DNA from 3 places in the Paenibacillus sp. VTT E-133280 genome. Region 1 is predicted to be linked to each of the others. Evidence: riboswitches for the same ligand, from Rfam matches in the RefSeq annotation. Region 1 holds a riboswitch; each other region holds the start of a gene.
What was found. A riboswitch is a leader RNA that binds a small molecule or an ion and turns the genes downstream of it on or off. The one in region 1 is predicted to bind cyclic di-AMP.
Positions count from the first base shown of each region.

Region 2: another riboswitch for cyclic di-AMP. It lies ahead of CA600_RS23390 (C40 family peptidase); the one in region 1 lies ahead of CA600_RS18880 (3D domain-containing protein).
Region 3: another riboswitch for cyclic di-AMP. It lies ahead of CA600_RS04520 (APC family permease); the one in region 1 lies ahead of CA600_RS18880 (3D domain-containing protein).

Region 1 covers NZ_NFUX01000044.1:43,232-53,977, reverse strand. The annotation lists gene CA600_RS18905 (tRNA1(Val) (adenine(37)-N6)-methyltransferase) at 1-737, shown strand, start outside; gene rsmI (16S rRNA (cytidine(1402)-2'-O)-methyltransferase) at 734-1,648, shown strand; gene CA600_RS18895 (AbrB/MazE/SpoVT family DNA-binding domain-containing protein) at 1,976-2,230, opposite strand; gene CA600_RS18890 (HD domain-containing protein) at 2,536-3,819, shown strand; gene CA600_RS18885 (TatD family hydrolase) at 3,862-4,632, shown strand; cyclic di-AMP (ydaO/yuaA leader) riboswitch at 4,830-5,059, shown strand; gene CA600_RS18880 (3D domain-containing protein) at 5,341-6,504, shown strand; gene rnmV (ribonuclease M5) at 6,680-7,231, shown strand; gene rsmA (16S rRNA (adenine(1518)-N(6)/adenine(1519)-N(6))-dimethyltransferase RsmA) at 7,228-8,112, shown strand; gene yabG (sporulation peptidase YabG) at 8,184-9,086, shown strand; gene veg (biofilm formation stimulator Veg) at 9,404-9,679, shown strand; gene CA600_RS18855 (small, acid-soluble spore protein, alpha/beta type) at 9,817-9,993, shown strand; gene ispE (4-(cytidine 5'-diphospho)-2-C-methyl-D-erythritol kinase) at 10,134-10,746, shown strand, end outside.
Region 2 covers NZ_NFUX01000063.1:22,465-33,210, forward strand. The annotation lists gene CA600_RS23380 (M1 family metallopeptidase) at 1-1,696, shown strand, start outside; gene CA600_RS23385 (hypothetical protein) at 1,708-2,538, shown strand; cyclic di-AMP (ydaO/yuaA leader) riboswitch at 2,752-2,889, shown strand; gene CA600_RS23390 (C40 family peptidase) at 2,943-3,371, shown strand; cyclic di-AMP (ydaO/yuaA leader) riboswitch at 3,731-3,872, shown strand; gene CA600_RS23395 (C40 family peptidase) at 3,878-4,369, shown strand; gene CA600_RS23400 (GNAT family N-acetyltransferase) at 4,572-5,057, shown strand; gene CA600_RS23405 (c-type cytochrome) at 5,185-5,541, shown strand; gene CA600_RS23410 (4a-hydroxytetrahydrobiopterin dehydratase) at 5,624-5,911, opposite strand; gene CA600_RS23415 (hypothetical protein) at 6,140-6,433, opposite strand; gene motA (flagellar motor stator protein MotA) at 6,640-7,443, shown strand; gene motB (flagellar motor protein MotB) at 7,427-8,245, shown strand; gene rluF (23S rRNA pseudouridine(2604) synthase RluF) at 8,347-9,048, opposite strand; gene CA600_RS23435 (sensor histidine kinase) at 9,038-10,746, opposite strand, start outside.
Region 3 covers NZ_NFUX01000006.1:82,554-91,258, reverse strand. The annotation lists gene CA600_RS04530 (DsbA family protein) at 1-562, shown strand, start outside; gene CA600_RS04525 (disulfide oxidoreductase) at 559-1,023, shown strand; cyclic di-AMP (ydaO/yuaA leader) riboswitch at 1,220-1,375, shown strand; gene CA600_RS04520 (APC family permease) at 1,499-3,316, shown strand; gene CA600_RS04515 (ABC transporter substrate-binding protein) at 3,519-4,526, shown strand; gene CA600_RS04510 (FecCD family ABC transporter permease) at 4,745-5,800, shown strand; gene CA600_RS04505 (FecCD family ABC transporter permease) at 5,800-6,834, shown strand; gene CA600_RS04500 (ABC transporter ATP-binding protein) at 6,935-7,735, shown strand; gene murB (UDP-N-acetylmuramate dehydrogenase) at 7,887-8,705, shown strand, end outside.

The sequences.
Region 1 (10,746 bases):
TGCCGACGGAGCGGGTGGATGATTTATTAACGCATGACTTGCGAATTATTCAAAGTGATGAAGTATTCAGCTTTTCTATGGATGCTGTACTGCTTGCCCGTTTCGCCAGCGTTCCGCCCCGTGGGAGAGTCCTGGATCTTTGTACTGGAAATGGTGTAATTCCTATTTTGATGACGACCCGAACTAAAGCTTCTATAGAAGGGATTGAAATTCAGCCCCGTTTAGCGGATATGGCTCGACGTAGCGTGGCTCTAAATGGGCTACAGGATCAGGTTGTGATCCATGAAGGCGATTTACGTGAGTTATATAAAGTAGCAGGACATGGCGTATATGATGCAATAACAGTCAATCCTCCTTATATGCCGCTTAACGGCAGTGACCTCAAGCTGAACACTCATCAGGCTATGGCTCGTCATGAAATCGGATGTACACTGGAGGAGGTTATTCAAGCCTGTGTGAGACTGGTTCGCACCGGAGGAAAGGTAAGTATGGTTCACAAGCCACAACGATTGGTCGATATTATTAGTTTGATGAGAAAATATAGGCTCGAGCCCAAAATTATCCGCTTTGTACATCCACGTGCGCATCTGGAGGCTAACATGGTATTAATCGAAGCGATACGTGATGGTAAGCCGGAGGTTCGTTTACATCCACCACTCATTGTATATAATGAGGACAATCAATACTGTCCAGAAATTATGGACATCTACTATGGTGCTAAAGAGGGTAAATCATGACGATATCATGCCAAAGCAGTTTTCAGAACAATAACAATACACATAAGCAGGAATCAACCGGTTCACTCTTTTTGGTTGCAACACCCATCGGTAATTTAGAGGATATGACTTATCGTGCTGTTCGCACATTGCAGGAATGCGATATTATTGCAGCTGAGGATACAAGACAAACCCGGAAATTGTTGAGTCATTTTGAAATTACACCCTCTATGCTGTTCAGTTATCATGAGCATAATAAGGCTGCAAGTGGACCTGAACTTATCCGCTATATAATAGAAGGAAAAAATTTGGCACTCGTCAGCGATGCCGGTTTACCAGCCATTTCCGACCCTGGTGCAGACCTTGTAGCCCTTGCCATAAGTCACGGTATACCAGTAATTCCTATACCCGGAGCTAACGCAGCTTTGTCAGCATTGATTGCCTCTGGTCTGCCTACGACTACTTTCACCTTTATCGGCTTCTTACCTCGAGAACGTAAAGATATCCGTGCGGTATTAAGTCCACTTCGTTCGGCGCAAGGGACTATATTGTTCTACGAATCTCCACATCGCGTGGTGAAGACACTGGCTCATCTCCATGAAGCATTTGGCAATCGGCGAATTGTGCTTGCTCGTGAACTGACGAAGAGATATGAGGAGTTTCTACGTGGGACGATCGAGGAATGTACGGATTGGCTCGCTGAACATCCACCGCTTGGTGAGTATGTCATTGTCGTTGAAGGTGAGAGCAAGGAAGATGCTGAAATGGCGGAATCGGCTTGGTGGCGCCAGTTAAGTATTGAAGAACATGTTGCTCATTACGAAGCAGCAGATATGCCGCGTAAAGAAGCTATGAAAAAAGCAGCCTCTGATCGTGGTGTGTCAAAGCGGGATATTTATAACGCACTTCTGGATAAAGCGGAGCAGCAGTAAGTGTTATTGACGGATTCTAATTCTAAGAGGTTAACAAGGTGCGGAGGGGTATTACGAAGCTGACGAGATTCTAGCCTGAAGGTGGTTCCCAAAAGGAAGCCCAATATAGACCAGATCATGGTAAAAACTCGGTTTACTTCATGCTCTCACCGCATTCCCCATCATTATTAGGTATCATGGGGGGAGTAAATCCTTGTAGACATCTTTTGGAGCGGGAAACACAGGTGATTGCAGAAAAAAAAATACCTCCCGCGGTCACGGGAGGTCAAGGAGATATGAAAAGGTTAGAATTAACAATTTGATTAGTTCTATTATATACTATTTATTTTAGTTTGTCACAGGGGTAGGGATAGTAGAAATGCATTCATGACAAACTATTTTTCCTTTGAAGTAAGTTACGTTCTCAGCGTTGCCGCAGAAAATGCAGGCAGGCTCATATTTCTTAAGCATAATGCGCTCACCATCAACGTAAATTTCAAGTGCGTCTTTTTCACCAATGCCAAGAGTACGGCGTAATTCGATGGGAATAACTACCCGTCCAAGTTCGTCTACTTTTCTTACAATTCCTGTTGATTTCATCATACCAATCGTTACTCCTCTCAATGTTCCAAAAACGTCATTATTCGACATTGTTCACTGTTTTATGATATTCATAATACCAACGATTCCCAAAACAGTCAACCTTTTTTCATAGGTTGAATTAAGAACTTTTTCACTAAAACTTTGAATTGCCTATACCAATTGCGAATTCTAAAAAAAAAGTAAAAATAAACTTTGTCGATTTACCAAGACTAAAAACGTCATCATTCGACAAAGTACGACATAATTACTTATTATATACTTATATTGGTTAAAATCATATTAAATTTAATAAAGGAGTTGATCTCATGAAGCAGCCGCTCACAGAAGAAAAGGTTTTCAAAGATCCGGTTCACAATTATATCCACGTGCAGGATACTATTATTTGGCGACTAATAAATACAAAGGAATTTCAGCGTTTACGCCGAATACGCCAGCTGGGTACCTCGTATCTCACCTTTCATGGCGCAGAGCATAGTCGGTTTTCTCATTCTCTAGGGGTATACGAAATTACACGTAGAATTATTTCGCAATTTGAACGAAGCGGTTATAAGGATTGGATTCCTGAAGAAAGTCTGCTCACCTTGTGTGCGGCTTTGCTGCACGATCTGGGGCATGGTCCATTTTCCCATTCTATAGAAGAAGCCTTTGAAATGAATCATGAGGATTGGACTTGTCGAATTATTCTGGAGGACACAGAGATTACTGAGATCTTGCGTGATGTGGAGGAGGATTTTCCTCGTAAAGTAGCCTCAGTAATCGCTAAAACTTATGAGCATGAAATTGTTGTAAATCTGGTTTCAAGTCCGCTAGATGCTGATCGCATGGATTATTTGCTGCGTGATGCGTACTATACAGGTGTAAACTATGGAACGATCGACATTGATCGGATTTTAAGAATGCTGCGTCCTTATAATGGTCGAGTTGTTGTAAAAGAATCGGGAATGCATGCCATTGAAGATTATTTAATGTCGCGTTATCAAATGTACTGGCAAGTGTATTTTCATCCGGTGACACGTAGCTCAGAGATTATCTTGCGACAAATTTTCCGTAGAGCCAAGGAGCTTTTCCAAGAGGGGTACAATTTTAGTTTCATGATTAATCCGCTGGAGGATTTGTTCCGTGGTGAGGTGACAGTAAAGCAATATTTAATGCTGGATGAAGCACTGGTACAGACGGCTTTTATGCAGTGGACGCTTGAAAAAGATGAGCTACTAAGCGACTTGTGCACCCGTTTTATTCATCGTAAACTGTATAAATACGTTGAGATGGAGAATCTCGATACAGATATGATTACTGAAATTCGCAGCAGTTTTGCGGCAGCGGGTCTTCACCCAGAATATGATTTGGAGATTGATTTTCCGACAGATCTGCCCTATGATGTGTTCCGTCCGGGAGAAGCTTTTGACAATAAACAAATTCTGCTGCTTGATCGGCATGATCATCTGCGGGAAATTTCAGAGGTATCCGATATTGTACGTTCTATTAGCGGCATTCACCGTGGCAGATATCATCTTTATTTTCCTCAGGATAAGTTGAGAAAAGTGCTTACACGATTGCCTTCTTCTATCGCAGAGATTTTTGCAAAATAATACAAAAAAATATAGCATTTTTGACAAGGAGTGAAGGTTAAAATGTATCTGTTTGACACACATACGCATCTGGATGCGCCTCAATTCGACGAGGATCGCGAAGAAGTTATCGCTCGTGCTGTAGAAGCAGGAGTTAGCAAGATGATTAATATCGGATTTAATCGGGAGACGATTCCCTCAACGATGAAGCTGGCGGAATCTTACGATTATATTTATGCGGCAGTGGGTTGGCATCCTCAGGATGCGATTGATATGAAAGATGGAGATCTCGATTGGATCGCTTCTCTATGCAGTCATAAGAAAGTGGTGGCGATCGGTGAAATCGGACTGGATTATTACTGGGATACTTCTCCCAAGGATGTGCAGCATGAAGTTTTTCGCAAGCAAATTGGACTAGCCCGCGAACTGAATATGCCGATTTGTATTCATGATCGTGATGCCCATGAGGATGTTGTACGGATTTTACGGGAGGAAAAAGCAAATGAGGTTGGAGGCGTGATGCACTCGTTCTCTGGAAGCTGGGAAACGGCTAAGATGTGCTTGAATCTTGGTTTTCATTTATCCTTTGGAGGACCTATTACGTTCAAAAATGCAAGAGTGCCAAAAGAAGTACTTGCGCAGACCCCTCTAGACCGATTATTGATCGAAACCGATGCTCCATATTTGACTCCGCACCCCTTCCGCGGAAAGCGAAATGAGAGCGCTCATGTGAAGCTGGTAGCAGAGGCAGCAGCTGAAATTAAAGGGTTAACATGGGAAGAATTGGCTAAAATAACGTATGCGAACGCACTGGAACGATTTGGGATTGAGTGAAAACGGGAGAAAAACAGGCGAAAAATAGAGAATGGCCGATATATTAAACTTTTTTAATATAAAAACAGCTGAATATTACAATATTTTAACCATATTTTTGCTTAAACGTGGTTGAATCGTCCTTTACAACATGCATCAAAACAGGATATCATCTTTTCAGTGATGTGAGCTGTGTTACAGTGACAGCCATATATTCATGGATCGTCTCGCTGAGTCTCCGTATGGAGAACGGGGGAACCAATATTGACCTGCCGCATGCCTGTATTTAAAATACGGTTTAGACGTGCCGTAGGACAGTATTTGATTTCTTCACGTGGTCTTTGGGGTGAATTTAAGGGCAACCGCCATGAGCGGGTGACCTGAAATAGGGCGTCTCTCTTTCGTCCGAACCCGACAGCTAACCCCGTAAGCGCAAGTAAGAGAGGCAACCTCGTGCACAAGCATTCTCTATTCTGATATTGGAGAAGCCACGAAAGAGTCCTCAGTTGAACTCTTTTTAGGCTTTTTTATTTTTGAATAAATAGAATGTTACCCACATACTGTTATATAACAGGGGTGGGAGTAGCTGTGCCGAGCAGGCGATCCATGAGCAGGAGACGCTAAGTTATTACGTGCGTGTCCTGTGACAATCTCAAATAGTTTCGTCAAAGGAATTCAGTCCTCATGATATACAATTGACGACGGGGCTATGTAAGGAGGATGGAGAGAATGGGCGTATTCCAACCAGAAGTATCCCATGATTCGCAGTCATCCAGCAGGTCTTTCGCATTACGGTGGGAGCAAGTAAATACTCGCGTGCTTTTACTTGCAGGCGTGATTTCAGTCGCTATCGCGTTACTTATTCTGCTGTACGTACACGGTCAAAGTAACAAACAATTATTTTTAGTAATAGACGGGCAAACACAGACGCTTGAAACGCGGGAAGCGCTTCTTGGTGATGTGTTGGAGAAAGAGCAAATTTCGCTACAGCCGCATGATGAACTATCTTTAGGTCTGAGTGATGAAATAAAAGACGGTGACCGTGTCGTTATCAATCGTGCGCAGAAAATTAGTCTTACTGCGGATGGAGCAACAAAAACGTTATATACGACCGAGGATACAATTGGTAAAGCAATTGAGAAAATGGGCATTACCCTAGAAGGTCATGATAAGATTTTCCCTTCGTTAGACACCACCATTTCTGCAAACATGGAGGTTAAGATTGTTCGCATCAACAAACAGACCGTACAGCGAACAACTGACTTACCCTTCAGAGTCATCAAGACAGCAGACCCCTCCCTTACTGTGGGAACAGTTAGAGTGGCACAGGCAGGCAAACCAGGCGTCATGATTCAGCATATTGAAAAGATCTACCAAGACGGAGAACTGGCCTCTATGCGCATGATTGGTAAGGAAGTACAAACGGTAACGAAAGATAAGATTATTGCCGTTGGTACCAAAGCACTTCCTAAGCCGGCTGTAGCTAAGACTACAACAACTTCCAAATCAAACACCACTTCAAAAACGGCTAAAGTTAGCGCCAAGACTAATAACGTCACAAGCAAGGCTGGCGTAGACTTTGAGTACAAGAAGATGATTAAGAATGTCTCCATGACAGCTTATTCGTCAGAAGAGGCAGGTATAGGTACCAAAACGGCTTCCGGAACACGCGTAACGGAAGGTCGCACAATTGCTGTAGATCCGAATGTAATTCCTATTGGCTGGTGGGTATATATCGAGGGACTTGGATTCCGCCGAGCAGAAGATACTGGCGGTGCCATTAAGGGCAATAAAGTAGATGTCTACTACGATTCACTGAGCCATGTTCGTAATTTCGGTCGTAAATCACGAACCGTTTATGTGATTGGACCTGTGAAGCCGGAGTTAAACTAGGCTGAAGCTTTTGCAAATTATTCTTTGATAAGCTATAGTGATGATAACCGTTAAGGAACGCCAGATGATCATTTCGTTGATCGCAGAGCAACCGCTCATCACTTATACATTCTTTAACCAAAAGAAGAGGAGCGAAACCTCTTCTTTTTTGCTTTTTTTGGAAGGAGTCAGAGATATGATTAAGGAACTAATTGTCGTCGAAGGTAAGAGTGATACCGTCGCTGTTAAACGCGCTGTAGAAGCAGATACGATCGAAACAGGGGGCTCGGCTGTAGACCGGACCGTAATTGCGAAGATCGCGCTTGCTATGGAGCGTAGAGGGGTGATTATTCTTACGGACCCGGATCACGCCGGTGAACGAATCCGCAAGATTGTGTCTGCAAAGGTGCCGGGCTGCAAGCATGCCTTCATTCCGGAGAAGGACGCAACCCGCAAAGGAGATATCGGTGTGGAGAACGCTTCTCCAGAGGCGATTCGTCATGCGCTGCGGAATGTACATACCTCTTTTGAAGGAGCACCTGCTTTAATCGGACTTGATGATCTAATGGCCGCTGGAATGCTTGTACACCCTCGGGCAGCTGAAAGACGTATGGCACTTGGTAATTTGCTTGGAATCGGATATTGTAATGGCAAGCAGCTGTACAAGCGGCTGGCGATGTTTGGAATTACGCGGGAGGAATTTGCCGGAGCTCTCGCCCAAATTGATCAGGGGGGCATTACTTCATGAGTGGTAGAGAGGAAATTTCAACTCCAAAACGGACGAAAGAAATTATTCAACGTTATGGATTCAAGTTCAAGAAGAGCTTAGGACAGAATTTTTTGATTGATCAAAATATATTGGACAAGATTGTAGACGCTGCCGGGCTAGATAGCGGCTCTGGGGCATTGGAGATCGGTCCCGGCATTGGGGCGCTGACAGAACGTTTGGCGCTAACATCTGGAGCGGTAACCGCTGTGGAGATCGACCGTAGATTGATTCCTATTTTAAGAGACGTACTTTCCCCTTATCCGCATGTTAAGGTTCGTAATGATGATGTTCTGAATGTAAATCTGCAGGAGTTGTTCAAAGAAGATTTTGCATCCGTGAACAAGGTAAGCGTAGTTGCCAATCTGCCGTATTATGTGACTACTCCGATTCTGATGAAGCTGCTCGAAGAGAAGCTTCCACTTGATAACATCGTTGTAATGATTCAGAAAGAGGTTGCGGAGCGTATGGCTGCTTCTCCGGGAGGAAAGGAATATGGGAGCCTTAGCATTGCCGTGCAGTACTACAGCGAGCCTGAGCTCGTCTGCATTGTGCCGCGTACGGTGTTCATTCCTCAACCTAATGTGGAGTCCGCTGTAATCCGTCTAAAGGTAAGAGAGCGTCCACCGGTAGAAGTTGAGAGTGAGAAGCACTTCTTTGAGGTCGTCCAAGCTTCTTTCACACAGCGCCGTAAGACGATTGCTAACAATCTCAAGGCTCGTTACTTCCCTGGAGAGGGACGTGAGCGTCTGGAGGCTTTACTCGCAGAAGCTGGGATTGAACCAACCCGTCGTGGAGAAACGTTAAGTCTAGAAGAATACGCCCGATTGAGCGGTGTTCTGTTGGCTGCTGGAATTGAATAAGCTAAAAACATAGCTAGTTATGAACCAACTGAGGCCTTTGCCCATACGATGGGGTAGAGGTGGTGGTTGTAATGAATTTAGGAGACTTGGTCGTTCGTAAATCTTATGGCGGAGATTTGACTTTTCGTGTAGATCATATTGTGCAGGACAGAGCGGTCATCAAAGGCACAGATTTCCGTCTGTTGGCGGATTCTCCTCTGAATGACTTGGTTCAAGTGCCTCCTACCCGGATTACGGAACGAGGACAGCAGGCACAGATTAAAGCGAATGAATCACTGACACAGCTGCGGAAAGACCGACAGGAGCAAAGTCAGCGGAGCGGCAGCGCTCTATCAGAAGGCGCATGGGCTCCATCGCCTAAGGAAGCTGCTTATTTTGAAGTACCGGGGAAAGTACTGCATCTGGATGGCGATCCAGCGTATTTGAATAAGAGCCTTAGCTTATACGAACAATTGCGGATCCCCGCTGAAGGTCATCATGTTCATGAGTCCGCAATGGCGGACACTTTATACCGGCTGCTGCCCCGCGTGCGTCCAGACATTGTGGTGATTACCGGTCATGACGGGGTGCTGAAGCAACAGCATACTTACGATCTTCACAGTCTGAGCAGCTATAAAAATTCGCAAAACTTCGTAGCTGCTATTAGGGTGGCTAGGGACTATGAGCGAAATTTTGATGCGTTGACGATTGTTGCAGGTGCTTGTCAGTCACATTTTGAAGCACTGCTGGGGGCAGGGGCCAATTTCGCCAGTTCTCCTGGACGGATATTGATCCATGCCTTAGACCCAGTTTATGTAGCGGCAAAATCGTCGTTCACGCCCATTAGGGATACGGTGAATCTGAGTGAGGTTTTGAACAACACCATTAGTGGTAATCAGGGAATCGGCGGTATTGAGACCCGTGGCAGCTTCCGTATTGGGATGCCGCGTCTGCAGAACCTGTCAGAACTAAAAGTGACACCTTCCGCAATTTAATCGACATGTACTGATCATATTTTTCAAAGCTAATAGGTAATTTGGAGTGGCCGAATAGAGTAACGCGAAGAAAGGGTGAGCGATGAGCTTAACCCTTTTTTTGCGTGAAATGGTAGTTATCTTTAAAAATCTACAATGTTATTTTTCTTGCTTTGTGCTGAACCTATTACAGATAACAAGGATATTAGTTCGCCTCTGATTCTCCGCAAAAAAATTCCGTTGACAACCAAATATTCATCATCTATAATTATTTATTTGCTTTGACAAACACCTGGGGAAGTTGTATAATGGACAAGAAAAGAGGTGGTCGTCAGGCAATGGCTAATAACGCGCTGTTGGAAATCAAACGCAGTCTCGAAGCTCACGTCGGTCATAAGATCACGTTGCGTGCAAACGGAGGTCGTCGTAAAACCGTAGAACGCACCGGTGTCCTGGAAGAAACGTACCCTTCTGTATTTATTGTCAAACTGGATCAGGAGCAGCAAACATTCAAGCGAGTCTCCTATAGCTATGCCGATATCCTTACTGAATCTGTGGAAATTACAGTATGTGAAGATGATGGGCAGATGCGGATTATGTATATTAAAGCTTAATGTTTCACGGGCAGCTTCCTTTGGGGGCTGTTTTTTATTTGTGCAGATAAACATTCAGTGAATGATCCTTGTTCTTAGCAAGCATACTAATTGAGCAATCGGTTTATCATTTTCTTTCATAAGGGAGGAATTCCGTAATGAGCCGCAGAAAACGAGGCATGATGTCGGAAGAACTAAAGACAGAGTTAGCCAAGGAGCTTGGTTTTTACGAAACTGTGGAACGTGAAGGCTGGGGAGGAATACGGGCGAAGGATGCCGGCAATATGGTAAAAAGAGCGATTCAGCTCGCTGAAGAGGCCGCGCGGAAATCTTAATCTTTAGCGTGTGAACAATTATTTAACGAAAAAGGGTGCGTCCAACTGGCGACACCCTTTTATTATTGGACTTCATTAGAAGTTTTTCATATAATATGTTAAGTTGTTTTTACGGGAAAAGCTGAAGGTGGGTGAACGCCTTGAAAATGTATGAGAAGGCACCAGCTAAAATCAATTTGATGCTGGATGTGCTGCACAAGCGTGCTGACGGTTTTCATGAGGTGGAGATGATTATGACCATGGTAGATCTAGCAGACCGTTTAGAGCTGTCTGAGCTGCCAAGGGATACTATTATAATATCAAGTCAAGCGGGTTATATTCCTCTAGATGAGAAGAACCTGGCCTTTCAAGCGGCTAGGCTTATTAAAGAGCGTTATAACGTGAAGAGTGGTGTACATATCCATCTGGATAAAAGAATACCGGTTGCAGCTGGCCTGGCTGGCGGCAGCAGCGATGCAGCGGCTACGTTACGTGGCCTGAACCGACTGTGGCGCCTAGGAATACCTGCGCAGGAGCTGCAGGAGCTTGGCGCTGAGCTTGGCTCAGATGTGCCTTTCTGTGTTACAGGTGGTACTGCCTTGGCAACAGGTCGTGGCGAGAAGCTGACGCCGATTAAGAACCCTCCGCAATGCTGGGTAGTTTTGGCTAAGCCACCTATCAATGTATCGACAGCGGAAGTATACGGACGTGTTCGGAGCAATAATATAGCTGTGCATCCTTCGGCTAGAAGGATGCAGGATGCGATCGAAGCTG
Region 2 (10,746 bases), on a different contig from region 1:
TGTAAAACCGGTAAGTGATCTATATTTTCATATGTATCCTAATGCTTTTTCTTCACCAGATACTACCTTTATGAAGGAGTCCGGAGGAACGCTCCGAAGTGACACCATGCCAGAGAACGGCTTCGGAAATATGACTTTAACCGATTTGCGCACAACAGAAGGAACTTCTCTAATGCAAAGAGTGCAATTTGTACAGCCCGATGATGGTAACGTCAACGATAAGACACTCCTAAAGGTACATCTCCCACAGCCGGTTAATGGTGGAGAAAGTGTCACGCTTAAACTCCGGTACGAGGTCCAGCTCCCCAAAATATTTGCCCGTATGGGCGCATCAGGCAATTTCGTGATGGCTGGGCAATGGTTCCCTAAACTTAGTGTATACGAGCCTATGGGCACACGTGGAGTTAAGGAGGAAGGCTGGGATTTGCATCAGTATCACGGCACCTCTGAGTTTTACAGCGATTTTGGCATCTTTAATGTAACGATTGCGGTTCCTTCCGACTACACGGTAGCTGCGACCGGATTTCCTGTGAAGAGTGCCAAGCTAAAGCAAGATCAAAAAATATATCAGTTCTACGCTGACGATGTCCATGACTTTGCTTGGGCGGCATCTCCTGATTTTACAGTAGCCGAAGAAGCCTTCTCTACGCCAGAAGTGCCTGGTGTACGGATTAAGGTGTATCTCGATCCATTACACAAAGACTTAAAGGAACGATACCTTCAGGCCGCTAAGGCTGCTCTGACCTACTTCAGCAAATGGTATGGTCCTTATCCCTACTCGACGCTATCTATTGTCGTTCCGCCTAAGGAGGGCAATGGAGCTGGAGGAATGGAGTATCCAACACTCGTTACAGCGTTTGGAGCGACAGACTCTTCTCCTGACACCTCACTTGAAAGAACCGTCGTTCATGAGATTGGCCATCAATACTTCTACGGTATGGTTGCCAGCAATGAATTCGAGGAGGCTTGGTTAGACGAAAGCTTTACTTCTTATGCTGAAGACAGACTCATGGAGCAAGAATATGGCATCAAAACGAATCTCCCTCTTCAGTCCAGCCTGGTGACCAAATCAGAGCCGCTAAATTTAGAGACATGGAAATACGCCGGGGCAGAATCCTATAGCCGGAATGTGTATATTCGCGGAAAGCTAGTACTCAAGGATATTGAACGCCAAGTAGGCACTAAAGCAATGAACAGCATCATGTCCACTTACGCACGTAAATTCCGTTTCCAGCACCCCACTACATCTGATTTTCAAAAAGTCGTTGAGAAGATAACCAAAAAATCATGGCAGCCTTATTTCGAAGATTATATTTATGGTGGTGGTGCTCCTGATTTCTCAGTAGATACGATTACGATTAAAAAGAATGGCAACAGCGATGCTCAGAGCTATGAATCCATAGTAAAGATTACAAACAAAGGGAGCCATTATGTTGACGTTCCCATTAAATTCACATTCGACGATGGCTCTGCGACAGAGCGGGTCTGGAGCGGTGAAGGGGCAGAGACTACATTCCAATTGTTAAGCGATAAGCTTCTCCTCTCTGCTGAGGTTGATCCTGAGCATACCGTTCTTTTAGAAAGCAAACATCTGAACAACTTCAGACTGGCGGAAATAGAGCCCAAAACACTCTCCCGCTGGACATTAAGTGTAACTAAACTAGTTGAAACCGTGCTCGGAACTCTTGTCTGGTGAGGTGAATGATTGTGAGAACATCGATAACCCGCGGCTGGCAAAGCATGAAGGAGCAATTTTATATTCTGATTCTGCTCTTCATCTACCGACTGCTCTGGGGCTACTTTATGTACGGCTTCATCCGGTCTGCTATCGTTCCTATTCTGCTGCGCTATCCAGATAAAGACGCTGGAGGCAGCGGAATGGGCAGACTACTCTATTATGTCGAAGGACAGTTCAGCTTGAACACAGATCCTGCGATACGTACTTGGTTATGGATGTTCCTAGGACTTGTTGTCTTTCGACTTCTGCTCTCCCCCTTCATAAGGTCAGGATTACTGCATGAACTCCATCAGGAGCGAAAAGGAGAGCGTGGCCTGTTCTTTTTTCCCGGTATGAAGCTTTATGGATTTCCTGTGTTTATCTTCAGTCTAATCGAATGGGTGCTCGCACTACTTCCGTTATACTGGCTCGCTCCAAAAATGTACGGGCTATTCTTGTCCTCATTTCTGAACTACTCTTTGTTACTTCATCTAATTCCATACGTATTGGCATGGCTTATATACATCTTTATCGTACGCCTGTTCCTTCTATATATGCAGTTTGGTTATACCAGCGGCACGGGGATGTTCTCCTCCCTATTCATTTGCTTGAAGTCGCTGATTCCAGCAATAGGCATTTCAATCCTACTTGGTGCAGCAGGTCTGGTCCTTTTGCTAATATGCGGACTAACGGGTCTCTTCTGCCCTGGCCTACCGGCGCTGATTATCCGTCAAATCTCACCCCTGCCTTCTACACTCTTCAAAATGTGGGGAATCTCAGCACAATATCATCTATGGCTCAGTAAAGCATTCCCACAATAATTCAAGGTCTTACAGCACATAATATAAGAGTCCCGGTTCCTTAATCTGGAGCCGGGACTCTTTCGCGTTATAGAAAATTATGTCGATTTGCAAAATCATAAAGACTTTGTTACAATAAGTCCTGTTCCATTGGTAACAAGTTTGTAATCATTTGAAACGATTTCTACATAACTTCATGTATTTATCGTAGTTTTGTCGATAAGTCACTATCTGGTGCATAAAACGCCGAATTCCTGGCACCAGGAAGTGGGGGAACCATATTTTGGGTGAATTGATCTCGCTTTGCAGGGATCATAGGGAAACTTCTACCGAATCCTTAAGCTAACCTCACAGGCATTGGAAGGGGTACAATTTTTTTGAAGAATTTAAGAAAAGCATGCGTCGCTGCGGCGCTAGGACTTGTGATGGCGTTCTCTATTGGTGGAGGAAGTGCCTTTGCAGATTCTAAGATGGACAGTGTTATTTCAAAGACAATTGGAGTTGCCTATAAAACCGGAGGCACTAGCACTGCCGGGTTTGACTGTTCTGGATTTACTACGTATGTATTCAAGAAGGTGGGTCTTTCTTTGCCCCGTACTTCAAAAGCTCAATATAATGTTGGAACTCCTGTAGCCAAAAGCAAGTTGCGTTCAGGTGACCTAGTTTTCTTTAACACATTGGGCAACGGCGTATCCCATGTCGGCATTTATGTTGGAAACGGAAAATTCGCACAATCATCATCTTCATATGGCGTAACCATCACTTCACTTAGCCAGTCCTACTGGGCCAATCGCTACGTTGGTGCTAAAAGAGTAATGAGTACTTCCTCATATCAAGCTGTAGCCTACGATTAATACTTCGCCACAACTAAACCACACAATTACATTATATAGGACCTGGGTTTGATTATTGACTTAATCGAATCCAGGTTTTCTTTTGCCTCATTATATTCTTTACACCTCTAGAACAGACTTTAAACACTTTTATTTGATAAAAATTTCAATAAATATAAAAATTAGTTTAATATTATCGCTTACATATGCATTTTGTCTTTAAAAAAACGAATTTTTCTGCATGATTATGTTAAAAACGATTGCCAAGCGGCACTCTGTTTGTTACAATAACTGCAGTAAGATTTTAGTAACATTTTTGTAATCATTAAGTTGTTATTTACAAAGGTTTTGTCATGTATTGATTACAAGCTATTCCTAATCAACAGTATCAGCCGAGTTTCCTGACTATTAGGAAAACGGGGGAACCAACTTTGGGTGAATTGACCTCCATTTTTAGAGGGGTCATAGGGGACCTTCAACCGAACCCTTAAGCTAACCTCGTAGGCATCCGGAAGGGGTATAAACTTTTGAAGAAGAAGCTAGCAGCAGCAGTACTTAGCTTTTCCATTATTTTCACCATTGGAGCAGGAAGCGCTTTCGCGGATTCCAAAATGGATAAAGTGATCGACAAGACCATCGGAACTAAGTACGTATCCGGCGGCATCTCCACAAATGGATTTGATTGCTCCGGATTTACAATGTATGTATTTGATAAAATTGGTATTAACCTACCACACCAATCAGGTTCCCAGTTTCAAATGGGTACTGCTATCTCCCAAGATGATTTAAGATCTGGAGATCTTGTATTCTTCAATACAAGTGGCAAGGGTGTCTCCCATGTCGGTATTTATGTCGGTGAAGGCAAGTTTGCACACGCATCTTCCTCACGCGGTGTAACGATTAGCTCCCTGAGTGATAGCTACTACGTGAAACGCTACATCGGTGCTAAACGCATTATGAGCACGGATGCTTATCATTCTGTTGCTTCTGAGACAGAAGATAATGATGATGTTCAATAAGTAAATCGTACATAGGCTCTTTTCCAAGATGTTGATTCTTGGGGAAGAGCTTGTTTTTTGTCTTATTTAGTATTTACCCCTCTCAGAATTTGTAAAACAATAATCTCATAAATTTCTGAGTCGACCAAGCCTATTTTTGTATATAATTAGTATACTTTCTTATATTTTAAAGTAACCCCCGTGAAAGGAGGTCCTTAACCTTATGATAAATTCCTCTGTTACTTTTCATGTAGCGCCTATGGAGACCAGTCACGCGGAAGAGATTTGCAACTGGGATTACACTGCCCCTTATAATATTTACGGCTGGATGCCATGGGAGCAAATGCAGGCTCTTGGAATCGAGTTCGGTGACCCTCAGCTACGTAATGAGCAATATGTCTCCATATTAAATGGGCAAGGGATTTTGTGTGGATTCGCGCAGTTGTTTCCAATGGAAGGTGTTGTTCGCTTGGGGATTGGCATGCGCCCTGATCTATGCGGCCAAGGTCTAGGCAAAACATTCATGGATGCAATCGTGCAAGCAGCCTTAATTCGTTATCCTGAGCGTGAGATTGATCTAGAGGTATTGACCTGGAACCAGCGGGCGATCCGAACTTACCAAAAGTGTGGATTTACGATTACCGATACGTATGAGCGCCTAACCCCCACAGGAAACAAACCTTTTTATTGCATGGTCTATGACAAATAATATTAAATTCCATATTTTTCAATGATTTGATGGCATTGTCGTTCATTTTTTTGTCACAAACCCTATGATAACGCTTCACCTTGAGCTATAATGTAGGGAGCAGCTTACATAGAAGGGACGAACTGGGATGCAGAAATGGATCATGAGCGGTTTGTTTTTTGCCGCCTGTGCCTTTGCGGTAGTACTTATGTTTACACTTCCAGGTAAAGAAGAGGTAGCTGAACAGAATAAGCCGACGATGCCGGAAGTCCAATTGGATGCGGCAAAGGCGGAAGCAACCGTGAAAGCCAGCTGTATTACCTGTCACGGCGATCAGCTTCAAGGTGGAGTTGGACCCAGTCTTCAAAATGAAGGCGGTCAACATGATGCTGAAGCAATCTACAGTATTGTAACTAAAGGACGCGGTCAAATGCCTTCCTTTAAAGAAAAGCTAGCCCCTGAGGAGATTGCAAACGTCGCCCTCTGGCTCGCAGAGAAAAAGTAACTACCAAAGCAACTAAAAACGCCCGTGCCTGAAGATAGTTCACTATCTGCGCACGGGCGTTTATTTATGAGTTTGGGTGACACTAACGATTTTTCTCAAAGGCTTCATTAAATTCATGTGCCTCTCGAATATCTAGAGCTGTAATACCGTCTTCCTCATTTGATTTCAGCCGTAAAGTCACTGTCTTATAATCAATTGTAATATGTGGATGGTGATCAAAGGCTTCTGAAATGGTGGCTACTTCATCAACGAAAGCAATACCCTTCATATATTGACTGAACATATATTTTCGCACCATGGTATTCTCTTCCAGCTTCCAACCTTCCAGCTTGCTGATCTGCTCACGCAGTTCTTCTTCCGTAAATAACAATTCATTTCCTCCCTTACTAAAAATTGCAGTAAAATCCGCAGGTCCCATTACTCGTCTTATTCGTTAAACAAAACATCCCTTAGCTTCTGAGGTCCAAGGGATGTGCCAGGATAAAGGCAATATTTTCGATTAAATGTATTCAAGAATCCCAGCGATTATAACTCGGCTACACCAATTTTAACACGGGCTACTAACTACGGGCAAATTACGCCCCGTCGCCCCCTCTTCTTAAATCAAAACAACAGAGGCTAAATCCTCTTCTCCGACTAAAATATTAATGCGGTGCGTGTCCTTATCATAAATGATAACGCCGCTCCCCACCTCAATCATAGGTTCATTACCCAGCGCGAAGAAAAGATCCTCAGCCAGTGCCTCCCATACCTCCATCTTGGATTCCTGCGGCAATTCTTGCCACTCTTCCGGATCCATTTCAAAAAATAAGTACCCATCGGAAATTCTGCCGACAGCCTCAGTCAAATCCGTTAGGATTTCACCGTAATCTCTACCATGCTTTACACCCACATGTATCACTCCGTTTTCTCCACAGATGAATAATTACTTACCTTATCCATTATAGCCGAAAAAATGACTTCACAAAAAACGGAATGATGTCGATAAATAAGAATATACGTTATTCGGTTTCGCACAGAGTGCCTTGCCGCTGTTTCAAGGATGATATACGCGGCTTTGTCGGAACACATCTTATAATCTCATGGACGAGGTGCATAATGGAAATTTCAACAATACTTGGTTTAATTTTTGGTCTAGTTGCAGTTATTTGGGGTATGATCCTCAAGCACGCTCCTCTTCACGCTTTAGCCACACCTGCTGCTTACGTTATTATCTTAGTGGGTACGGCAGCTTCCATCTTTATGGCCTTTCCGTTCTCAGAGGTCAAGAAGATTCCAAGTCTGTTTAAAATGATTTTTGTCAAAAAGAAATTAATCAGTAAACCCGAATTAATTACTATGTTCATGGAGTGGGCTTCTATTACACGGCGTGAAGGTCTGCTGGCTCTTGAGTCGAAAGTCGATGAAATAGAAGATAACTTCCTCAGAAATGGCATGCGGATGATTATTGATGGAAATGATCAGGATTTTGTCCGCGATGTTCTTATGGAGGACATCCACGCCACAGAGGATAGACATAAAGCAGGCGCACTCATTTTCTCACAAGCAGGTATGTATGCTCCTACACTTGGCGTACTCGGGGCCGTTATCGGACTTATCGCCGCTCTGGCTGATATGAGTGATATGAACAAATTGGCTGCAGCAATCGGGGCTGCCTTCATCGCAACACTACTCGGTATCTTTACAGGTTACGTATTATGGCATCCTATTGCCAATAAGCTAAAACGACTTTCCAAACGCGAAATTGAAGTTCGAATGATGATGGTCGAAGGTCTTTTGTCCATACAATCCGGTGTATCCACTATTGCCATCAATCAGAAGCTTGCTGTCTTCCTAACACCTTCGGAACGAGCTAAGTTAAATGCTGAGAAGGAGAGTGGATCGGGTGAGCAAAAAGACTAGACGACACGAAGAGCATGAAGAACACGCCGATGAATCGTGGCTACTGCCTTATTCTGATCTTATGACCCTTCTGGTAGCCTTGTTCATCGTAATGTATTCTATGAGTGCAACGGATGCCAAAAAATTCGAAGAGATGAGTCAAGCCTTCAGTTCCGCTCTTAATGGCGGTACAGGTATTCTTGAAGAGCGGGCGGCAATGCCATCTAAGACTCAAGAGGATTTAGGAAAAAATGATCAAATGGATAAATCAGTAGCCAAGAAAACCGAACAAACAGAAATGGCTAAGCTGCGGCAAAAGGAACAAGAGGATTTAGAGAAGCTTAAAAAGCAGTTTGATCAATATATCAGCAAGAACGGTCTAACCGATCTTCTCAGTACTAAGCTCAATCAGTCTCAGCTTATGATTACGATAAGCGATAACGCGTTGTTCGCTTCCGGACAGGCTGTAGTTAAAGATGATTCTCGGCAATTAGCAAAGTCCATCTCAACTATGCTGCAGCAATTCCCGGATTATGATGTTGTCGTGCAAGGGCATACTGATAATATCCCTATCTCTAATAGCGACTATTCTTCCAACTGGGACCTGAGCGCCGATCGCGCCCTTCAGTTCATGAAGATCTTGCTAACAAATACGAACCTGAATCCACGGAAATTCAGTGCGATTGGATACGGAGAATACCACCCGATTTCTGAAAATACTACAGCTGTTGGAAGAAGTAAGAACCGCCGGGTTGAAGTATCCATTATTCGTAAATATCAAGAAACCAAAGAGTTCTCAGGTATAGCTCCTACTGATGAATAATGGTTTCCTTAACACAAAGCATAAAGAGCTGCCCCAAGGTCTTAGACCGATGGAGCAGCTCTTTTTTGACAAAATCTTATTCAAATCTAGGATCTTTTAAGCTATAGAAGTTGGTAGTTCAATGTAGCCCCAAGTTCTTGCTTCTCTTCAGCAGACAACTCACGCCATTCTCCTGTTTGTAATGCCCCTAGACGAATATTCATAATCCGAATGCGTTGCAGCTTTCTAACCTCGTAGCCAAAAGCGCTACACATACGGCGGATCTGCCGATTCTTACCCTCCGTCAAAATAATACGGAATACACGCTCTGTAATACGAGTAACCTCACAAGGTAGCGTCTTTTCACCCAATATCTTTACGCCACTGGACATACCGGTAATAAATGATGGCGTGATCGGTCTGTCTACAGTAACAACATACTCTTTTTCATGCCGACCTTCAGCCCGTAAAATCTTATTAACGATATCCCCATCGTTGGTAAGCAGAATTAAGCCTTCTGAATCCTTATCGAGCCTCCCAATCGGGAAGATTCGCTCATGATGACCTACAAAATCAACAATATTACCCTTAATATGCTGTTCTGTAGTTGAAGTGATGCCCACTGGCTTGTTTAACGCAATGTAAACCGTCTGGCTTGATGTTTCAAGTGCAACACCATCTATTCTTACATCATCGCCTGGAACAGCCTGACTGCCAAGCACAGCAGGTTGTCCGTTGATCGTAACTCTACCACCTTCCACCAGCTTATCTGCTTCACGGCGTGAACAGTATCCTGTCTCACTGATGAATTTATTAATTCTCACGTTGTCCTTCACTCCGTTCATCCTTAATATTAAGCCAAGAGGTATCCGTACCAGCTGCAGGCAGCTTGATCATAACAGTTGTCCCTTGACCCACTTCACTTTGTATTTCCAAATGACCCTTATGAGCCTGAATAATACGTTGACTAATCATTAGCCCTAAGCCTGTTCCCGATTCCTTATTGGTGAAGAAGGGCTCACCCAGTTTAGGCAGCATATCCTTAGGAATTCCTTCGCCTTGATCTGAAATAAGAATGAAAACAGAATCCAGGGTATTTCTTAACTCCATTGAAATCACACCACCATCAGGCATGGCTTCAATAGCATTTTTGACGATGTTAATAAACACCTGCTTGAGCTGGTTCACTTCACAATGTACGGTAGATGGGTATTCTGAGAACGTAGTACTAAACTGAATCCCAAACAAATGAGCTTGACTGTCTAAAAGAGAAACCACGTCCCCAAGGATATCCCGTACATCTTTTTCCTGAAAATGAACAGCTTGAGGCTTGGCCAAAATCAAAAATTCACTTACGATCAGATTAATCCGCTCGAGCTCAGACAACATCAGTTCAATATGGAGGGGGACCAAAATCTGCTTTTCTTGTTGAAGCTGCAGAAATCCTTTTAGCGTTGTAAGTGGATTTCTGATCTCGTGTGCAACTCCAGCGGCTAATTGGCCTACTGTAGTCAGTTTCTCAGAGCGTCTAAGCAGTTCTTCCATACGGTTACGTTCCGTCATATCACGTGAGACGTGAATAAAGGAATGTGGATACCCGTCTTCATCACGAATCACTGAGGTACTAACACTAACTTCAACAATTGTTCCATCCCGTTTAAGTCTTACGGTTTCAATTGGTGGTAGAGCCGCACCACTCTTTAACGCATCAAGCCGCTCTTCCTCCTGCTTAAGCGCTGTCGCAGGCACAAGGTAAGGCTTATTCCCTAGCACCTCTTTGGCACTCCATCCATACAGTTCTTCGAAGGCTCTGTTCGTACTAGTAATTCGGCCGTCCATATCGATTGTATGTATCGCATCAGAGGTCCCATTAATGACGGATTCCAAATGTTCCTTAACTGCTCGGTTCTCTTCCAGTGTCTGTTTGAGCCGATTGGTGCGCTGCATGAGATGAGCTGTCATAGCGTTGATTCGTAGTGCCAATTGCCCTAACTCATCCCGGCTAGTTACCTTGAGTGGAGGCTCGAATTTCCCTTTGGCCACATCGTTCACTTTGGCAAGTATCGCCTGAATCGGACGAGTAACAAATCCAGACAGTATGTAACTGCATAACAAGAATAATGTAAGTAATAACAGAGATGTTGTCAGATTATTAATTAATTGTTCATGAACCACTGATGAAATTACGGAGTAATCCAATACGACTCCAATCACATAAGCCTTCAGTCCAGGAGATTCGATAGGGATATAGCTTTTGAGCACTCTTTCCCCATGTACCTTCATCTCAAGTGTAACCGGCTTCTGCTTCTCTTGAGCTAATAGAATCGCCGCTCTATCCCGCTCCAGATTACCATAAGTATAAGTACCATACTTAATGGGGCGGTTACCAAGATTCTTATTCAATGCGTCACTTCCGTCAGCCTTCATACTCGCCGAACCAAATGTCACTGGGTTAAATCCTGTGAGTTCTAAGATCCCTGGATTAGCTTCTTTGGTCAGCGCTGCAATTTGATCAGGATTGG
Region 3 (8,705 bases), on a different contig from region 1:
ACCAGTAGCATTCAATTACAGTGAGCTACCTAGAGTTGGTAAAGAGGATGCACCTGTTAAAATTGTTGAATTTGGAGACTTAAAATGTCCAGCGTGTTCCCAATTTGCAACTTCAGTTAAACCGAAAATTGTTCAAGATTTTGTCAACGAGGGAAAAGCAGCGCTCTACTTTGTAAATATGGCTTTCGTTGGTCCAGACTCTGAAACGGCCTCACTTGCTGCATTATCTGTTTATCATCAGAATAATGATGAGTTCTGGAAGTTCTATGATGCTGTATATGCTCAGCAAGGTGATGAAAGTGAAGAATGGGCGACTGAAGATTTCTTAGTAAGCCTTGCGGAGAAAGAGAAGTTAGCTATCGATTACGAACTGCTTCGTAAAGATATTAAGGATCGTACGTATGCAGATGAGCTGAATAAGGGTATGCAGTTAGCTAGTGAAGCTGGGGTGACGACTACACCATCCCTTTACATCAATGGAGTAATGATTGCGGATCCTTTTAACGTTGAAGCGATTTCAACTGAAATTAACGACGCCGCAAAAGCTGTGGAGGCAAAGTGACAAAGTTCCTATCTTTTTGCAAGCGTAACTGCCTGTATCTGGCCTGGTTCGTCTCTTTAGTTGCTGTAGCTGGTAGCTTGTATTTGAGCGAAGTATTGAAATATGAACCTTGTAAGCTTTGCTGGTTCCAGCGAATTTTTATGTATCCTCAGTTATTCCTCTTGGGAATTGCGACGTTTCGAGGAGATAAAAGGATTATCCCATATGTACTTCCATTAAGCTTGATTGGTGGCAGTATCTCGATTTATCATTATGCGGAGCAGAAGATTCCTGCGTTAAGTAAAGTGCTTCCTTGTACAATTGGTGTTCCTTGTAATAAGGATTACTTGAACTATTTCGGATTCATTACGATTCCTTTTCTTGCTTTAATCGCGTTTGCTTTAATAAGTATTTTACTTTGGTACGGACGCAAGGAAGAAGAAGTGATGGAATTAGAAACAGAAGAAAGTTTAGGATTTTGATTTTTCAACTTTGAAGGAACGAAAAAATGTGAAAAGTGACTAAAAACACGACCCAGAGGGATAATTGAAGAGAATGAAAGAGAGCATCCAATTAGACGCTGTATTTGCGCTTTTTGGATGTTTTTTCATTCTTTTTTCATTTTTTTCAACGCTTTACTGCATACACTTTGTAGACTAATATTAGACCTTGTGAGAAGTTGAATATGCGCTGAATTTTCTTAGGAAAAACGGGGGAACCAAACTTGGCATTTATGCCAATGGGGTGAATCGGAAGGGTCGATTAGACTTAACCGTAGGGCTAAACCACAGCCCGAATCCGCCAGCTAACCTCGTAAGCAAGGTGGGATAATGACCATGCATAGCATGCGGATCATTTCCGTATGCTATTTTTTGTGTCTGCATTTATGAAATCCACCAATGAAAACAGCGCGCGGAAATTCCGTTTCAGCTCCCAAAGAAAGGAACTGTATCCACCATGGTAAGCAAGGTAAAACGACTATTGATCGGGCGTCCGATGAAGTCGAACGAACTCGATCATGAAAAGTTATCCAAGGTTAAAGCACTGGCTGTCCTGTCTTCTGATGCGCTCTCGTCTGTAGCCTACGGAACGGAACAAATTCTGATTGTACTGGTGGCTGCGGGGTTTACTGCCATCTGGTATTCCTTGCCAATTGCATTAGCCGTATTGGGCCTGCTGGCCATCCTGATTTTATCCTATCGGCAGACGATTTACGCTTATCCTCAGGGAGGCGGAGCTTACATCGTTGCCAAGAGTAATCTTGGTGTTCCGACAGGGCTCTTAGCAGGAGGGTCTTTGTTAGTGGATTACATCCTGACCGTAGCTGTTAGTGCCTCGGCAGGGACAGATGCGATCACATCAGCGTTTCCAATTCTTCATAATCACACGGTTCTTATTGCAGTATCCGTAATTATTCTTCTAACATTGATTAATCTTCGCGGAGTTACAGAATCGGCTTCATTTATCGCAATCCCAGTGTATTTGTTTGTGGTGTCGATTGTAGTCTTGATTATCTCCGGTGTTATTAAATATGCAGCAGGTGGCGTACATGCGAATGTCCCTGAAATAGGCAGCGCCGTCTCCAATGTTAGTTTGTTTCTACTATTAAAAGCCTTCAGTTCTGGCTGTTCGGCACTTACGGGTGTAGAGGCTGTATCTAATGCCATTCCAAACTTTAAAGCACCGGCTGAAAAGAATGCAGCCAAGACCTTAATGGTCATGGGGGTTATACTTGGATTTATGTTTACAGGTATCACATTACTGGCCTATTGGTACGGTATAGTGCCTGATGAAAAGGCAACGGTTGTTTCTCAGATCGCTGAATCGACCTTTGGTCGCGGAACTTTATACTTTTTCATTCAAGGGATTACAGCAGTCATTTTATTCTTAGCAGCTAATACAGCTTACTCAGCGTTCCCGCTGCTCGCCTTTATGTTTGCAAAAGATAAATATATGCCACATGCTTTTATGGTTCGTGGTGACCGTCTAGGTTTCTCAAATGGTATTATTTTTCTAGGTGTTCTGTCTGCTGTACTTGTAGCTGCATTTCACGGAAATACAGAAAGCTTGATTCCTCTTTATGCGGTAGGTGTCTTCATTCCGTTCACATTGTCCCAGCTTGGAATGATGGTTCATTGGTTTAAAACCAAACCAGCGGGATGGAAAAAAAGATTTGTTGTAAATACCATCGGTATGCTGACTACATTGACAATTACGCTTATTTTTATCATTACTAAGTTCTCAAGCGTATGGATGGCGTTCATTTTCTTACCTGCTGTAATGTTTGTGTTCCACCGCATTCACAAGCACTATTTGAACACTGCAGATCAGCTTCGTATATGTCCGGCTACGGATAAACCTTTAATTAAAGGAAGTACGGTTGTTGTCCCTGTTGCTGGTGTAACACGTGCTGTACTGCATTCCATCAGCTATGCCAAGTCTCTAACAGATAATGTTGTAGCCGTGTATGTTGGCTTTGATGAAGAGGACATTCAAAAGATGGAGCAACGGTGGGAGGAATGGAATCCGGGTGTACGCCTGATTGTACTTCGTTCCAGATATCGCAGTATTATTCGTCCGTTAGTGAAATTTATTGATACCGTGGAGTGGAAGACCGCAGCGACGGATCATATTACGATTCTGATTCCGCAGTTTATTACTAAGCATTGGTGGCAAGCTGTACTTCATAATCAGACCAGCTTTTTAATCCGTTCGTATCTAATGAATTCAAAAGATGTTGTAGTTGCGACTGTCCCCTATCATTTGAATAAATAATGGATTATTAAGGAGAGGCTATATCCGGAACGTTCGGAATATAGTCTCTTTTGTATTTTTCTTGAAGGAAAATGCTGCAAATCAACAAAATTTTAAATTTATAGGTTGACACAGAGAATGAGAATCAATATCATTTAAAAGTGAGACAGAGGTAAACAACACCTTTGAATATCAAAGCAGGTATATATTAGGAGGGTATTTAATGTTTTCGTTAAACAGAAAAAGATTTGGAAGCATGAAATTGACGATGATCGGACTAATAGTGATGACGCTATTCCTATCCGCTTGCGGTAATAATAATGCTGAAAGTTCATCCAATGCAGGAACGGAGCCTACAACAGCGCCTACTGCAGAAGCTACAGAAGCACCGGCAGCACCAAAAACGTTAACGGATGCGATGGGGCATGAAGTAACGATCCCTGCTAATCCTGGGCGTGTTCTGGGTTCTTATTTGGAAGATTCTTTGGTAACGCTGGGTGTGACTCCAGTAGCCCAATGGTCTGTGCCAAATGGCGTTCAGGATTATCTGGCTGCTGAATTGAAAGATGTCCCTACCATTAGCTACGATCTTCCATTGGAGGCAGTAACCAGCTTCGCTCCGGATCTGATTCTTATCCCATCGGAGTCTTCCGTACAGAATGGTATCTACGACCAATTGAATAAGATTGCACCGACTTATGTGATCGGGGATAAGCTAAATCAAGATTGGCGTAAATCGCTACTCAAGATTGGTGAAATTCTGAACAAAACCCCTGAAGCAGAGAAAGCCATTAAAGATTATGAAGACAAAGCGGCGGCTGCGAAAGAAAAGCTTAAAGGAGCTATTGGAGAAGAGTCCGTGGCGATTTTATGGCTGGTACAAAAAAACTTCTATATTGTAGACGAAACTCGCAGCAGTGGTGCTGTATTATATACAGACCTTGGTGTAAAGCTACCTAACTTAGTAACAGAAATTCCTGTGGGTACAAGAGCTACTTGGAATCCAATTTCGCTGGAGAAGCTTTCTGAGCTGACTGCAGATCATATTATCCTTGTAAATAGTGATAAGACTGAGGGTTCGGAGATTCTGGACAGTGCCATTTGGAAAGGCATCCCGGCTGTAAAAGCTGGTAATGTGCATGAAATGAGCTCAACAAGCAGTTGGCTATACAGTGGTGCGAACGCTGGTGGCAAAATCATTGACGATGTGTTAACAAGTCTTGTGAAATAAAAGTTGTAATTCACCATGAATGAGACTGCTCATTTGGGTGGGGAAGGGCGTGCAGATCAGTATCTTAGATACAAAGATCTGCACCATTTTTTTATAAACTACGCCCATATTACGGGAAAATGGCTCCTGCAATTGTACAACATTAATTTTTTTGCGATAATGAGAATGATTGTTGTTATCATATAGACTATTGTAACTATCGATTAAGGAGACGACTCATGGTTTCACCCTCAGATTTCGCACATCGCAATAAAAATGATACACAAAAAGCTCTACATACCCGTCCGGCAGCTGCAATAGGTATTCTGATTTTTGGACTTGCTGCTATTGCCTTTGGACTGGCACTTTCAGTCTCGGTGGGTGCGGCAAATATCAAGCTAGCTACGGTATGGGAAGCAATATTTCAATTCAATCCAGATATACAGCAACATCAGGTGATTAGAGAACTAAGACTTCCACGCGTGATCGCAGGTGCTTTGGTCGGTGCTTGCTTCGCAGTAGCCGGGGCAATCATGCAGGGGATGACAAGGAACCCACTTGCGGATTCAGGTCTGCTCGGCTTGAATGCGGGAGCGGGTGTAGCGCTTGCTATAGTATTTGCTTTTGCACCTTCGCTCTCCTTCACTACACTTATGTTGTTTTGTTTTATTGGTGCCGCAGTTGCTTCTTTTATCGTATTCGGAATTGGGTCGCTTTCCTTTAATGGCCTGACACCGTTGCGGTTGACACTTGCGGGCTCTGCTGTCAGCGCATTACTAGTTGCTGTTAGCCAGGGCATAGCGATTCTTTTTAACTTATCTCAGGATATTGCTTTTTGGTTAGCTGGTGGAATGGGAGGAGCTAGCTGGACTCAGATCAAAATCATTTTCCCTTGGGTGTTTATGGCATTAATTGCAGCGATGATGTTATCGCGTTCCGTCACATTGCTCAGTTTAGGTAAGGAAGTGGCCGTTGGTCTGGGGCAGCGGACTCGATTAGTCCAGTTGGCATGTATGATTGTTGTAGTCGTTCTTGCCGGAAGTGCAGTCTCGATGGTTGGCCCGATTGCTTTTATAGGACTAATTATTCCACATGTTACGCGTTATTTCGTGGGGGTAGATTATCGCTGGATTATTCCTTGCTCGGCAGTACTTGGGAGCTTATTGATTATCTTTGCGGATATCGCCGCTAGAATGATCAATGCACCTTATGAAACGCCGCTAGGCGCTTTAATTGCCATTATCGGGGTACCCTTCTTCATTTACTTGGCGAGTAAGCGGAAGGGGGAGCTGTAATGCACAGATTAACCCTTTCTCCAAATGAAAAAGAACGCCGCAAACGCGTGCTTACAGTATTATCGCTCCTAGCTATATTGATCGTCGTCATGTTTATTATCAGTATGAATACAGGGTTTATGCGCCTATCCCCATTGGAGGTATTACATACACTGCTGGGAGATGGAACACATCAGCAAAAGCTTATTTTATTTGATTTTAGATTACCTCGCATCGTAATTTCACTGTTGGTTGGAGCGGGCTTTGCAGTGTCAGGCTGTATCTTACAGAGTCTCGCACGAAATGCACTTGCTGAGCCGGCTACGCTGGGCATAAGTGCGGGTGCAGGTTTTGCGGTAATCATTTTCATCTCGTTTTTTCCGGCTACAACAGCAGCTCCGGTATTCGTCTTGCCGCTCTTAGCGCTTGGAGGGGCTAGCTTAACCGCCGCTTTAATCTATCTTCTCGCTTATCGGAAAGCAGATGGTCTATCTCCAACAAGGTTGATCCTTATCGGGATTGCGGTCGCTGCCGGAATTAATGCTTGCCAGCTTGTGTTGGCACTTCGGCTTGATCCAAATAATTATCAATTTGTAGCGACTTGGATCGCCGGTAAAATATGGGGTGGGGATTGGAGATTTGTCCTTGCTCTGTTACCTTGGATAGTGATTTTGTTACCGTTTGCCTTCTATAAAGCACGGATTCTTAATGTATTGAATCTAGGCGATCATACTTCACTAGGGCTTGGAATGAGAGTGGAGAAGGAGCGTATTCTTCTACTCATGACAGCAGTGGCGCTTGCCGGCTCCTGCGTTGCTGTAAGCGGAGGTATAGGCTTCGTTGGACTGATAGCACCACACTTGGCTCGCAGGCTCGTAGGGCCCCGTCATCAGGTATTATTGCCGGCTAGTGCGTTGACAGGGGCACTCCTTATGATTACTGCCGATACGATCGGCAGATGGGTATTACAACCTGCAGAAGTTCCCACGGGCATTGTGGTTGCAATTATTGGCGCACCTTACTTTTTATATTTACTCGCCAAATCAAAAGCGTGAGTATAGCTCCATACAACGTAGCGCGTGCTTACGAAGCGAAATTTATTATGTAGTTCATTCTAGGAGCATAGCTCCATAAAACTTATAAGGAGTTGTTATCATGTCAGAACGTTTGAATACAGAAGAATTAAGTATTGGGTATGCAGAGGCTACAATTGTTAAAGGATTGAACTTGACTATCCCTACGGGAAAAATCACTGCACTAGTGGGCGCTAACGGCTCCGGTAAATCTACAATCCTCAAAACGATGGCTCGGATCATGAAGCCTAAGAGCGGCAGTGTAATGCTGGACGGCAAATCAATCCATAACTTTTCAACGAAAGAGGTAGCTCGTCAACTTGCGATTTTACCGCAAAACCCAACAGCTCCAGACGGTCTAACGGTTTCTGAGCTTGTCAGCTACGGTCGTTTCCCCCATCAAAAAGGTTTCGGTACAATGACCGCAGAGGATCGCAACATTATTTCGAACGCAATCTCCGTTACGGGGATGGAACCATTCCATGATCGTCCGATTGACCGTCTATCGGGTGGACAACGTCAACGCGCTTGGATCGCTATGGCATTGGCACAAGAGACGGATATTTTGTTCTTAGACGAACCAACAACATTTCTAGATATGGCTCACCAGCTTGAAGTCCTACAGCTTCTGCAAAAGCTGAATGAGGAAGAAGGGCGTACCATTATCATGGTCGTACATGATTTGAATCATGCTACTCGTTATGCGCAGCATATGGTAGCTATCAAGTCGGGGACTGTGATTAGTGAAGGATCACCTACTGAGGTTATGACCCCAAATGTATTGCGCGAAGTGTTTGGCATTGAAGCAGATATTGTTCCAGATCCACGTACGGGAGTGCCACTGTGCCTTCCTTACGAGCTTGCTGCCTATAAAGCGGTGTAATCATATTCGAGAATCATACAACGAACAGGCTCCCGTCATTGACAAGGGAGCCTGTTCGTTGTTACAGTTGGGGTTGCCTACAAATCCATGATACCACTACTAAAAATAGATTAAGGACCATCATTTATACATGGTTAAAGGAGCATGAAACATGAATATTGACAAAATTCAAAATGACCTAGAGCAGTTAATGACTGCAGGAATTGTGAAGAGTCATGAGAACTTAAAAGATCACGTGTATACCAAAATGGGCGGTAAAGCAGATATTTTGGCAGCACCAGCTACTTATGAGGAAATTCAAAAGATTGTTACATATGCGGAACAGAATGGGATCACCCTTACGGTACTTGGGAACGGTTCGAATGTGATTATCCGCGATGGCGGTGTACGTGGAATCGTTCTGCAAACGGCAGGACTAACGGATGTGGGGATTCGAGACAATCTCTTATATGCGGAGTGCGGCGCTAAGATTATTGATGTTTCCAGATATGCGTTGGATATGGAGCTTACGGGTCTTGAGTTCGCCTGTGGCATTCCAGGAACGGTTGGTGGAGCGTTATACATGAACGCAGGCGCTTACGGCGGAGAAATTAAAGATGTACTGCATAGTGCGCTAGCTATAACTAAGAGCGGGCAATTGGTGACTCTGCAAGGGGATGAGCTGCAATGGGGTTATAGAAAAAGCGTGTTCGCAAGCGGTGAATACATCGTACTTGAGGCCAATTTTGCTATGACTTCAGGTGATGCATTAGTTATCAAGTCGAAAATGGATGAACTTACTTACCTGCGTGAATCCAAGCAACCGCTTGAGTATCCTTCCTGTGGTAGTGTCTTTAAACGTCCTCCAGGTCGGTTTGCAGGTCAGTTAATTCAAGAGAGTGGCTTGCAGGGAACAAGAATCGGTGGTGCTGAGGTATCCAAGAAGCATGCAGGGTTTATTGTAAATGCAGATCATGCAACCGCCAGCGAT